DNA from 2 places in the Candidatus Thiodiazotropha sp. AKAK2 genome. Region 1 is predicted to be linked to the other one. Evidence: predicted binding sites of a transcription regulator. Region 1 holds the regulator's gene; the other holds the start of a gene.
The links. Region 1 encodes sigma-54, which starts transcription at its own class of promoters, with help from an activator protein. Its sites were predicted from a motif close to TGGCANGNTNCNTGCTT; they were not measured.
Positions count from the first base shown of each region.

Region 1 (5,347 bases):
ATGCCGAGACCGTTGAGGCAGTCAGAATCAACAGTGGTGTGGATTGGCTGTCGGCGATCGGCATGCGGATCTGGTTTGATGAACCGTCACGCTTAAAGCTCCTTGGTCAGGTACGAGGGCACTATGAATTTGAATAAGGGCAGGGGTTTGATCTGTGGTCTGCTGATGGCGGTTACGATATCGGCCTGGGGGCTCGAGAATGACCGTAATCAACCGATGTCGCTTGAAGCGGACAGTCTCTCCATCAACGAGTCCACCGGTGTCAGTCTCTATGAAGGCAATGTGACGATCGTCCAGGGCAGTATGAAGTTGTGGGCGGATCGTCTCTGGGTTCACCGATCAGCCGGTAAAACTGAAAAGATTGTCAGTGAGGGGCAACCGACAAGATTCAGTCAGTTGCCTGAGGTCGATGGTGTTGAGGTTCATGGTCAGGCAATGCGAATTGAGATCCATCTCAAGCGGAATGAGATGTTACTGATCGACGATGCCCTGCTCGAGCAGGGGGGGAACAGCTTCCGCAATGACCGCATCGTCTATAACCGGGCCAATGCACAGGTCAGGGCTGGCAGCAGTGTCCAGGGTAAACAGCGGGTGCAGGTGGTGATTGAGCCCCAGACCGGGAAAACTGAACCGTGAGTCAGTTGCAGGCTGTCGATCTGCAGAAGCAGTACTACAAGCGCAAAGTGGTGGATGGTGTCTCGCTGAACCTCAACAGCGGGGAAGTGGTGGGGTTGTTGGGCCCCAACGGTGCCGGCAAGACCACCAGCTTCTATATGATTGTCGGCCTGGTGCAGGCGGATCAGGGGCGGATCTATCTGGATGGTGAGGAGCTGACCGACCAGTCGATGCACAAACGAGCCCGTCTGGGTATCGGTTACTTGGCCCAGGAACCCTCCATCTTCAGACGATTGACGGTGGCGCAGAACATTCTGGCAATACTGGAGCATCGCAAAGAGCTGGATAGCCAGGCCCGAAAGGCCCGATGTGACCAGTTGCTGACGGAGTTCGGTATCGAGCATCTGCGCGATAGCATGGCGATGAGTCTCTCCGGTGGCGAGCGACGCCGGCTGGAGATCGCCCGGGCCCTCTCAATGGAGCCGGCCTTCGTTTTGCTTGATGAGCCCTTTGCCGGGGTCGATCCGATTGCCGTGATCGATATAAAAAAGATCATCCAGCACCTGAAATCGCTAAAGATTGGGATCCTGATAACCGATCATAATGTTAGGGAGACACTGGATATATGCGACCGGGCCTACATTATCAACAGTGGTAAAGTGCTGGCGGAGGGAACCACTGAGGAGATTCTCGATAACCAGGAGGTACGCAGTGTCTACCTGGGTGAGAATTTTACGATGTGAGTCTATAGCGCTGTTTTTTAATGGATTAAACAGGGGGCGGCAGGTAAGCCGAAGGTGGTGTCAATGAGCGTGGAATATACTGGAGTGCAAAGTGAATCCAGGAGAATCGACTCAGTGAAGAAGAATCTTTCCGTAGACGGCTATTTTTAGCTAAAATGAGAATAAAGACATACAAATAACATACCAGGTTCAAAGATATCTCTGCTATGAAGCAGGCTCTACAGCTCCGACTCGGACAACATCTCACCATGACACCTCAATTGCAGCAGGCAATCCGCCTGTTGCAGCTCTCTGCGCTCGATCTGAGCCAGGAGGTTCAGGAGGTGCTTGAGACCAACCCGATGCTCGAGGGCGAAGAGGAGTTCAGCACTCAACTGCAAAAGGAGGGGGATGCTCAGGAGAGTGGCGAGCAGACCCGCGAGAGCAAGGAAGTCGAGGGGTCGAATGATATCAATAACGAGCGGGAGATTAAGACCGACAGCAGTCAGCTGACTGAGGATCTGCCGGTGGACAGTGAATGGACCGATGTCTACGACAGTTACCTGCCACCGGCCAGCAGCGGCGGTGATGCCGCAGACCATGACTATCTGGTACAGCGTAGCGGCACTGTAACCCTGCATGACCATCTGGTCTGGCAGATGACCCTGACCCCTTTTACCGAACAGGATATCCTGATAGCCACCACCCTGATCGACAGTATCGATGAGGACGGTTACTTCAAAGGCGATCTGCAGGAGATTCTGAGTTCGCTGAATGATGAGGAAGCGACTCTGGAGGATATCGAGGCGGTGCTGCACCGGATTCAGGCATTCGATCCACCGGGTGTCGGAGCCCAGGGCGCCCAGGACTGCCTGCTGATTCAGCTGCGTCAATTGGCGGAAGAGACCCCCTATCGGGATCAGGCGATAAAACTCTGCCGGGATCACTTCAATCTGCTCTCCGCCCAGGATCAGAATCAGATCATACGTCGCATGAAGGTGGATCAGCAGGAGCTCGCCGCCATGATGCGCCTGATCAGAACCCTGAATCCCCATCCGGGCACGGCCATTGCAAACAGTGAGCCTGAATATGTGATTCCGGATGTCTTCGTCAGCAAGCGTAACAACCGCTGGGTTGTGGAGCTGAATGGCGAGGTTACCCCCAAACTTCGGGTCAACAATGATTACGCCAGACTGATCCGGCGGGCGGATCAGAGCGACGACAATACTTTTCTGAAGAATCATCTGCAGGAGGCACGCTGGTTCATTAAAAGCCTGATGAGCCGTAATGAGACTATTCTGCGCGTAGCGAGTAAGATTGTTGAATATCAGCGGGGCTTTTTTGAACATGGCGAGGAGGCTATGAAGCCGCTGGTTTTAAGGGATATTGCCGAGGCGCTGGAGATGCATGAATCGACCATTTCCCGGGTGACGACCCAGAAATATATGCATACCCCGCGTGGCACGTTGGAGTTCAAGTATTTCTTCTCCAGCCACGTCAATACCAGTGCCGGGGGAGAGTGCTCCTCCACTGCGATTCGTGCACTGATTAAAAAATTGATTGCCGCTGAGAATACAAGCAAACCGCTCAGTGACAACAAGATCGCCGCCATCCTATCGGAGCAGGGCATCAAAGTGGCCCGCCGAACGGTGGCAAAGTATCGTGAATCGATGAGCATACCGCCATCGAATGAGCGTAAACGACTGATGTAGGTGAATCGATCTGTCAGGTAGGATGTCTATGAAAACAGGGGTTGTGGTAAAAGCCGAATCCGGCTTCATGGTCAGCCTGATCGATGATTTCGGGAATCGATTCAACGAGTCGGTCAGAGTGATGAGCCAACTCATCTAAGACAGGAGATAATTATGCAAATAAGCGTTACCGGTCATCATGTGGAAGTAACCGATGCCTTGAAAAGCTATGTAGATAATAAATTCGAACGTCTTGAGCGGCATTTTGATAATGTTATCAATGTGCATGTCATCTTGAGCGTTGAGAAGCTGAGGCAAAAGGCGGAAGCCACCATGCAAGTGAACGGTGCCAGCGTATTCGCTGATTCAGTGCAGGAAGACATGTATGCCGCCATTGATGGCTTGACTGACAAGTTGGACAGGCAGGTGCTAAAACACAAGGAAAAGATGCAGAGTCATCGCGCCGGTAGTGGTGCGAAGTATGCGGTTGAGTAATTTTCGATAGATTGAACTGGCGAGGTCTCCATGTTTCCCGACGGATTTCTGCTTGAGGAACGTCTCGGCTGCGGTGTGGAGGCAGCCAGTAAAAAACGCGCCCTTGAGCAGCTTGGTCAGAGATTGGCCGATGCTGCTCCTGGGCTGTCACAGGATATAGTGTTCGATGCATTGCTTGAGAGGGAGCGGCTGGGCAGCACCGGACTGGGCAAAGGCATTGCGCTACCCCATGCGCGTATGTCCCAGGTCACAAAGGCCACCGCGGCATTCATTCAGATGCCCAACGGCGTTGATTTCGACGCCATAGACAGTCAGCCGGTCGATCTGGCGTTCGCCATGCTGGTACCGGAACAGGCCACAGATGAACATCTGCAGCTCCTGGCGAAGTTGGCCAGAATGTTCGATGATCCCCCTTTTTGTGCCGCTCTGCGTGAGGCGGAAACAACGCAGCAACTGTTTCAGTTGATCAAGCAGCGAGAAACCGTAACCGCATCAGATTAATGCCATCCAACTACACCATTCGCGATCTTTTCGACGAATTTGCCAGCGAACTTGAGCTCAGCTGGGATGGTGAGGGTGGTGAAGAAAAAATTCTTCTCGACAGTGAGTCACTCGACGGACAACAACCCGTAGGTCCGCTTAACCTGATACGTCCAAATCAGATACAGGTGGTTGGTCCTCCGGAACAGCAACATCTGCTGTATGGTGGCGATACGGGTTACCTGGAGTCCCTGAAAACCCTGTTCGACTCTTCTCCGCTTGCACTGATCTTCACCGATGGCCTGCAACCCAAGCCGGCCTGCCTGGAGTCGGCTAAAAACAGCCATACGGCTTTGATGTTTACCCCCAAAGGAGATAACCACGTCATCCATAGACTGCTGGAGAAATTCAGCCTGCCTGTGGGTGAGACCCTGCTGTTGCATGGGGTCTATATGGAAGTGCTGGGTAAGGGTGTGTTGTTGAGCGGCGATCCGGCAATCGGTAAAAGTGAGCTTGCTCTGGCATTGATCTCACGGGGACATCGACTGGTTGCGGATGATGCAACCGAGTTCTATAAAACCGGCACAAATACTCTGAGCGGGCGCTGCCCGAAGGTGTTGCAGGATTTTCTCGAAGTTCGTGGGCTGGGTCTGATTAATGTCAGGGCCATTTTCGGTAATAGTGCGATAAAGCCGAATAAACAGTTACACTTGATCATAGATCTCCTCTACTTTGACGATAAAAAACTCGATAACATGGATCGCCTGGAGGGGTGCCACTCACATCGGACCTTATTGGGTGTTGATGTTCCCCAGACGAGTCTGCCGGTTGCGGCAGGCAGAAATCTGGCGATCCTGGTAGAGACTGCTGTCAGGCAGCATCTGCTGAAGATGGATGGGTACAATGCGACCCAGGATTTTATCGAACGTCAACAAAATCACATCGATCAAGATTAGTCTTGGGGCCTGAGCGAGATGGCAAATGAGATAAAACTGCAGATTGTCACCGGACTTTCCGGGTCAGGAAAGACCATCGCTTTGCATACCCTTGAAGATCTGGGTTACTACTGTATCGATAATCTGCCGGTCTCACTCTTGGGTTCCGTCTCCGATTATCTGAACGATGAGCCAGAGGAGACTTTCAAGAAAACCGCTGTCGGTATCGATGCAAGGAGTCAGCCCGGTCAGATTTCCAATCTGCCGGAGGTGGTGAAGCGTATTCGGCAACGCGGTCTCGACTGCAACATGCTGTTCCTGGATGCCCAGCTGGATACATTGATCAAGCGCTTTAGTGAAACCCGGCGCAAGCATCCACTGACCAATCAGCAGCGCTCACTCAGTGAAG
Region 1 covers NZ_JBSYOP010000031.1:83,463-88,809, reverse strand. The annotation lists gene lptC (LPS export ABC transporter periplasmic protein LptC) at 1-137, shown strand, start outside; gene lptA (lipopolysaccharide transport periplasmic protein LptA) at 124-636, shown strand; gene lptB (LPS export ABC transporter ATP-binding protein) at 633-1,358, shown strand; gene AC4IE8_RS14375 (RNA polymerase factor sigma-54) at 1,565-3,049, shown strand; gene hpf (ribosome hibernation-promoting factor, HPF/YfiA family) at 3,203-3,523, shown strand; gene ptsN (PTS IIA-like nitrogen regulatory protein PtsN) at 3,554-4,024, shown strand; gene hprK (HPr(Ser) kinase/phosphatase) at 4,024-4,959, shown strand; gene rapZ (RNase adapter RapZ) at 4,978-5,347, shown strand, end outside.

Region 2 (5,347 bases), on a different contig from region 1:
GCCAATGTCTCTTTTGCCAGCCCCTGCCCAACCACATAGCGATCCAACTGCGCTTTCAGCTGGGTCGGTTTAAGCATGTTTTCAAACGGTTTACTGGTAGAGCGACGTCTACCCCAGCTGGCAACAACCTGAGCTGCAAGACGTACGCACTCCTCACAGATATGCCCCTCTATGCCGGCAATCAGTGGACTATCCGCTGTCTGTTGTTCACCACAGAAAGAGCAATGTTTGTGATTATCAGTCATTGTTACTCACATGGCCTGGCTAGGCTGGAAGTTTGGCTTGCAGACTGTTTAACCAGGACTTCTGACAATTACGTCGTTGGCGTTCAGTAAGAATTTCGCGGATCCTTGGCGCTGCTTTTGATAACGGTACACGTTTTGCCGGTTTGATCTTCTCACAATAGAGGATATGCAATCCCAAATCCGACTCCACGATCGGGCTGATTTCATCCATCTGCATGTTAAACAGCTCTGCATCCAATGCTTCATAGAGTTGCCCCCTCGATACCTCTCCCAGTTTGCCACCCTCCATCGCAGTGGGACACTCAGAATAACGTTTGGCAAACTGATCAAATCGATTCACTCGACCGGCGAGTTTTTCAATTACACTCTCCATCCGGCTATAGGCTGCAGGCCGGGTATTCTCAGGAAAATCAGGGTTAATCGTAATCAGAATGTGACGGGCGATTCGTGTTTCAGGGGTCTGAAAGCGATCGTGATGCATTTCGTAAAACAGCTGGATATCGAGATCATTGATATCAGCACTTCGAGAGGCGACTTTCTGCATCACTCCGTCAAACAGCAGTTCTCGATAGAGTGCACTGCGTAGGCCATCCAAATTCAATCCATTGTCCTGCAGGTCGCCGGTGAACTCCTCATCAGTTTGATAACGTTCAGCCACATCCTGAATAGCACGATCCAATTGCTGCTCGGAGATAACCACAGTTTCTGCTTCTTTGCTAGCGATCACCAGAGACTCAAGATCAAAACTTTTTGTCGCTATCTTGTAAACAACTTCATTCTCAACCGGGTTGAGTTGTGTCAGGTTCTTCTGGTACTTACTCAGTGCATTACGCAACATGTGATAGCTGAATACCGGTGAAACCTCTGGTTTTTTTTCAGCCAAGTTCATGCTCCCTCCTCAAGTCCGGGATTCAGAAAATCCAATGCACTTTCAGGTACCAGCAGGGTTCTGCCACTAAAACGGGCATGGTATGCGGGACCACCCGGATTATCTCTCAAGGTCTTTTCGATCTCACCTTCATCCCCTGGTCTGGCAATCACATCGCCTTTCAGTACCAGCGGAATCTTTGGAGTGATCTTGTCTCGGAATTCAAAACGGGTTGGTATCCAGGGATCACTTTCAAGTTGCAACTCCTGTTCACGACAACCCACCCGCCGGTTCTGCTCAACAAAGTCAACTGAGTAGATCAATTGATCCTGCAGAAAGGTACCCACATCCCTTACGTAACCAATACTGCCCCGACGGACTAACAGTCGCCCGGTAGCCTCACCGGGATAGGTGCCATCATTACGCAGGTTGCGAATCACGCGAACTGCTTGGCCATATTCATACTTTGGACGCAAGACTATCCACCTGCTGGCTAAGATCCATGAGTGGCACACTTACTGTTACCGGTTCGTGCATATGGAAAACTTTAAAGACCTTCTCGGTCAAAGCATCAGATTCGACAAAATCACTGTATGCACTGCTCAACATTCCTGCATAGAGTTGATACTTTTCATCATCACTCTCAGGCATGGCACTGATCTCATCCAGGTAGTCATGAAAGCGCTGCAGAATATGCAAACGATTGACATGCACCACAGAAGCGTCGTACTCGATTTCAAAATAGTCCAGAAAGTCCTCAGCGCTGCTGAGTTCATCCATATCCAGCTCGAATTCACTCTCACTCATCATTCAGCTCCTGTAGCTTGTGTTATGCTGATACACTGTCGGTTTGACAGCTCAGCGCGTTACGGACAACTTCAAGCAGAGCCAGAGCGCCAAGGCGGTCCTTGGAATCAAGTTCTGCTACTTTTTCAAGACGTTCCAGTGCCGATTCATATTTACCCAATCTCAGTTCCAGAAATCCAGCTCCCTTCAGGGCCAGCATGTAGAACCGGATCAGTGTCATTGAAATCATGACACCACTACCCAAACGTCCTTCGCTCAGATCACGCCAGTCAACGGGAAATTCAAGCCTTTTACCGATTACCACCAGAACCCGTTCAGCAACGATCAGGGCTTCAGTCAACCGATGCTGGTAGTAGAAATAGCGGTAAAGCGCCACCAGTATCATCGGATGTTCCGGTTCCAGGAAATAGGCCTTGAGCAGCTCCTTTTCCGCTTTTTCTTCACCATAATTCTCAGCCGCACTATCCAGGCACTGTTTGGCTTCTGAATTTATAGCTTCGTCGAAATAGAGGTCCTCGCTATCGAAATCGAGAAGATCTACTGTCATTTCACTGACTCCGTGACTAAAGATTCTGGATTAACTGGTTCACAAACCAACTTGGCATCGCATCGGCGGCACTCGTCCTCAGGTTTCTCGCCACCGGGTAGACAGCCATACACACCAACTTCCCCTTCCAGGATTCGAATCCGTTCCAGCAGACAGTTGATCGCTTCGGCCACTGGATCCGGAATCAGATGGTGGTTTAGATCGAAACCATGTTCACTGTTAACACGCTGTGTTTGAACAACTTTGGCAGGTATGCCGACAACGGTTTTATTTGCAGGCACGGCTGAGACCACGACAGAATTTGCTCCGACCCTGACCTCCTCTCCAACCTCGATGGGACCTAGAATTTTCGCCCCGGCACCGACCACTACCCGATCACCAAGTGTCGGATGACGTTTGCCTTTGTTCCACGAGACACCGCCCAGGGTAACGCCGTGGTAGAGCGTTACATCATTCCCCACTTCAGCCGTCTCACCGATCACTACTCCCGTGCCATGATCAATAAAAAAGCGGCGCCCTATGGTAGCCCCAGGGTGAATATCGATACTGGTCCAGATTCTGCCGATGTAGGTGATGAGTCTTGGAAGATAACGCCAGCCCCGCTTCCATAGGCGATTGGCCATACGGTAGAGCATAATCGCATGTACCCCAGGATAGGTGGTAATAATCTCCAGGCGGGTACGAGCTGCAGGGTCACGATCGAATACACAACGGATATCCTCACCCACCATTTGCCAGACTGACCCTGGGGTGGAGGGTGTGCCAACATCAGCAATCGCGTCACTGTTGATCATTGACGTGTCCACTCCTGAGCGTCCTGATTGATTTCCAGGTAGAAGCGGCGTAAATCTCTTGGTCCTGGTGGTTGCTTATTTTGTACAGCGTGGAGTCTCACCCTCATCAGCAGTGATTCTGCCTGTGACCGATTGAGGGCCATTCCCATGTCTGCATAAGCCTGTATGACCGCATGACTACCGGAGTGCTTACCTAAGACAAATTGATGATCGCGTCCCAATTCAGCCGGATCGACACCCTGGTAATTGCGTCTATCCTTCATCAGGCCATCCACATGGATGCCGGCTTCGTGTGTAAACACACCGGCTCCAACCAGGCTTTTTTGCCATCCGACCTTTCTGCCGGAGGCGTATTCAACCAGTTCTGACAGGGAAGAGTATCGTGTCATGTCAATCTCATGTCCCTGATCGTGAAAGCGGCGCAATCCCATCACCACCTCTTCAAGTGGCGCATTTCCTGCACGTTCACCCAGACCATGTACGGTAGTATTCACATGTGTAGCACCACCGCGAATGGCGGCTAGGGTATTGGCAGTGGCGAGACCAAGGTCATCATGAGCATGCATCTCTATCTCGATATCCGAAATAGCACGAAGATCACGGATGGCATCGTAGACCTGAAAGGGTTCCATGATCCCAACGGTATCTGCAAAGCGAAACCGTCGCGCACCAGCGATTTCCGCCTGTTCGACCACCTGCCAGAGAAACTCAGGATCAGCTCGGGAAGCATCTTCTCCGCCAACGCAGACTTCAAGGCCTAAATCCAGGGCTTCCTTGATACAGGGTCCGATCTGTTCAAGCACACACTGCCTGGAGCGACCAAGCTTGTTACTGATCTGTTGGTCTGAAACCGGCATCGAGAGATCAACCATCTGAACACCTAAACCACGACAGTGGTTGATATCCTGACTGTGCATGCGACACCAGACCATAAGCTTTGCATGATTTACACTCATGGCGACAGACTGAATCGCTTCCCGCTCTTCAGCACCCATTGCCGGAATGCCAACTTCCAGTTCATGGATACCCAACTCATCGAGTGAGCGACTTATGGCTAGTTTTTCCTGATGGGTGAATGACACCCCGGCAGACTGTTCACCGTCTCTCAGGGTAGTATCGTTGATGGTGACTTTGGATGGTTTGGATTGCATAACGGTCTCCTTGTTAATAAGGAGTTTGCAATCACTGTGCCATGATAATTATATTTTATTTTTCAGCAAGATACGTTACTGACAACATTTGACTGAGTGTTTGGTTACTACGAATTGTAGGAAAGACGACAATCCCGCAATGGCTGCTGTCGTCGCGACGGGATTGTCTGTAGATCAGCTGGATACATGACTATTCAGCGGAAACGCCTTTTTCACCGTTGTTTGAGTTCCCTGCTTTGAGGTAGTGCAACTCATTTCTAAGGTAGTCACACTCTTCGATCAGACTCTCTTTCTCCAATACGATCGAATCCAGATCCTGACTCAGTATCTCAATTGCACTCTCGTGAATCTGATTTTCCCGCAATAGCAGATCTCTCTGTTGAGCCAGCTTTTCAGCCTTTCTAAGTTTTAGTTGAGTTGCTTTCAATTCGTCGAGTACCGACTTGATTTCAACACCCCCATCAGCATTCAATTGACGCTCCATCTCCAGTTGCACCTCTTTTAATCCTTTGATCTTTTGTTTCAGAAGCCTGTTTTCCTGATGAGCACGCTGTAGGGTATCTTCATCCCTGTTTTGTGATGTTGCAGTTGCTAGCTGATGACGTAAAGATCCATTCTCCTGCTGTATGGATTCAAGTGAAGCCTTCAGTTCCGCTTGTATGGCAATAGTCTCAGTCTTTTGTTCATCCAGCTGTTTTGCCAATTGTTCTTTTTCGAGACTCAGAGAATCCTGGTTTTTCTTCATTATATGTATGGTCGTTTTGGCCATCTTTGCTTCACCCTGATATTTATTCAGGTTCTCTTCAAGTGCTGCCTTTTCTCCCTCCAGGCTATGTATTATCTCAACTTGAGTTTGTTGTTGATTATCGAGTTGTGCCTGTAGAGCTGTTACTTCTGATATCAGCTCATCTTTTTGTGCTGAGAGTTGCTGGTAA
Region 2 covers NZ_JBSYOP010000015.1:209,780-215,126, reverse strand. The annotation lists gene clpX (ATP-dependent Clp protease ATP-binding subunit ClpX) at 1-245, opposite strand, end outside; gene nifM (nitrogen fixation protein NifM) at 265-1,134, opposite strand; gene AC4IE8_RS04920 (nitrogen fixation protein NifZ) at 1,131-1,589, opposite strand; gene nifW (nitrogenase-stabilizing/protective protein NifW) at 1,573-1,920, opposite strand; gene AC4IE8_RS04910 (hypothetical protein) at 1,943-2,467, opposite strand; gene cysE (serine O-acetyltransferase) at 2,464-3,261, opposite strand; gene nifV (homocitrate synthase) at 3,258-4,412, opposite strand; gene AC4IE8_RS04895 (coiled-coil domain-containing protein) at 4,603-5,347, opposite strand, start outside.
Region 2: a site for sigma-54 is predicted at 4,438-4,454, ahead of nifV (homocitrate synthase). Genes of this name have one in related genera too.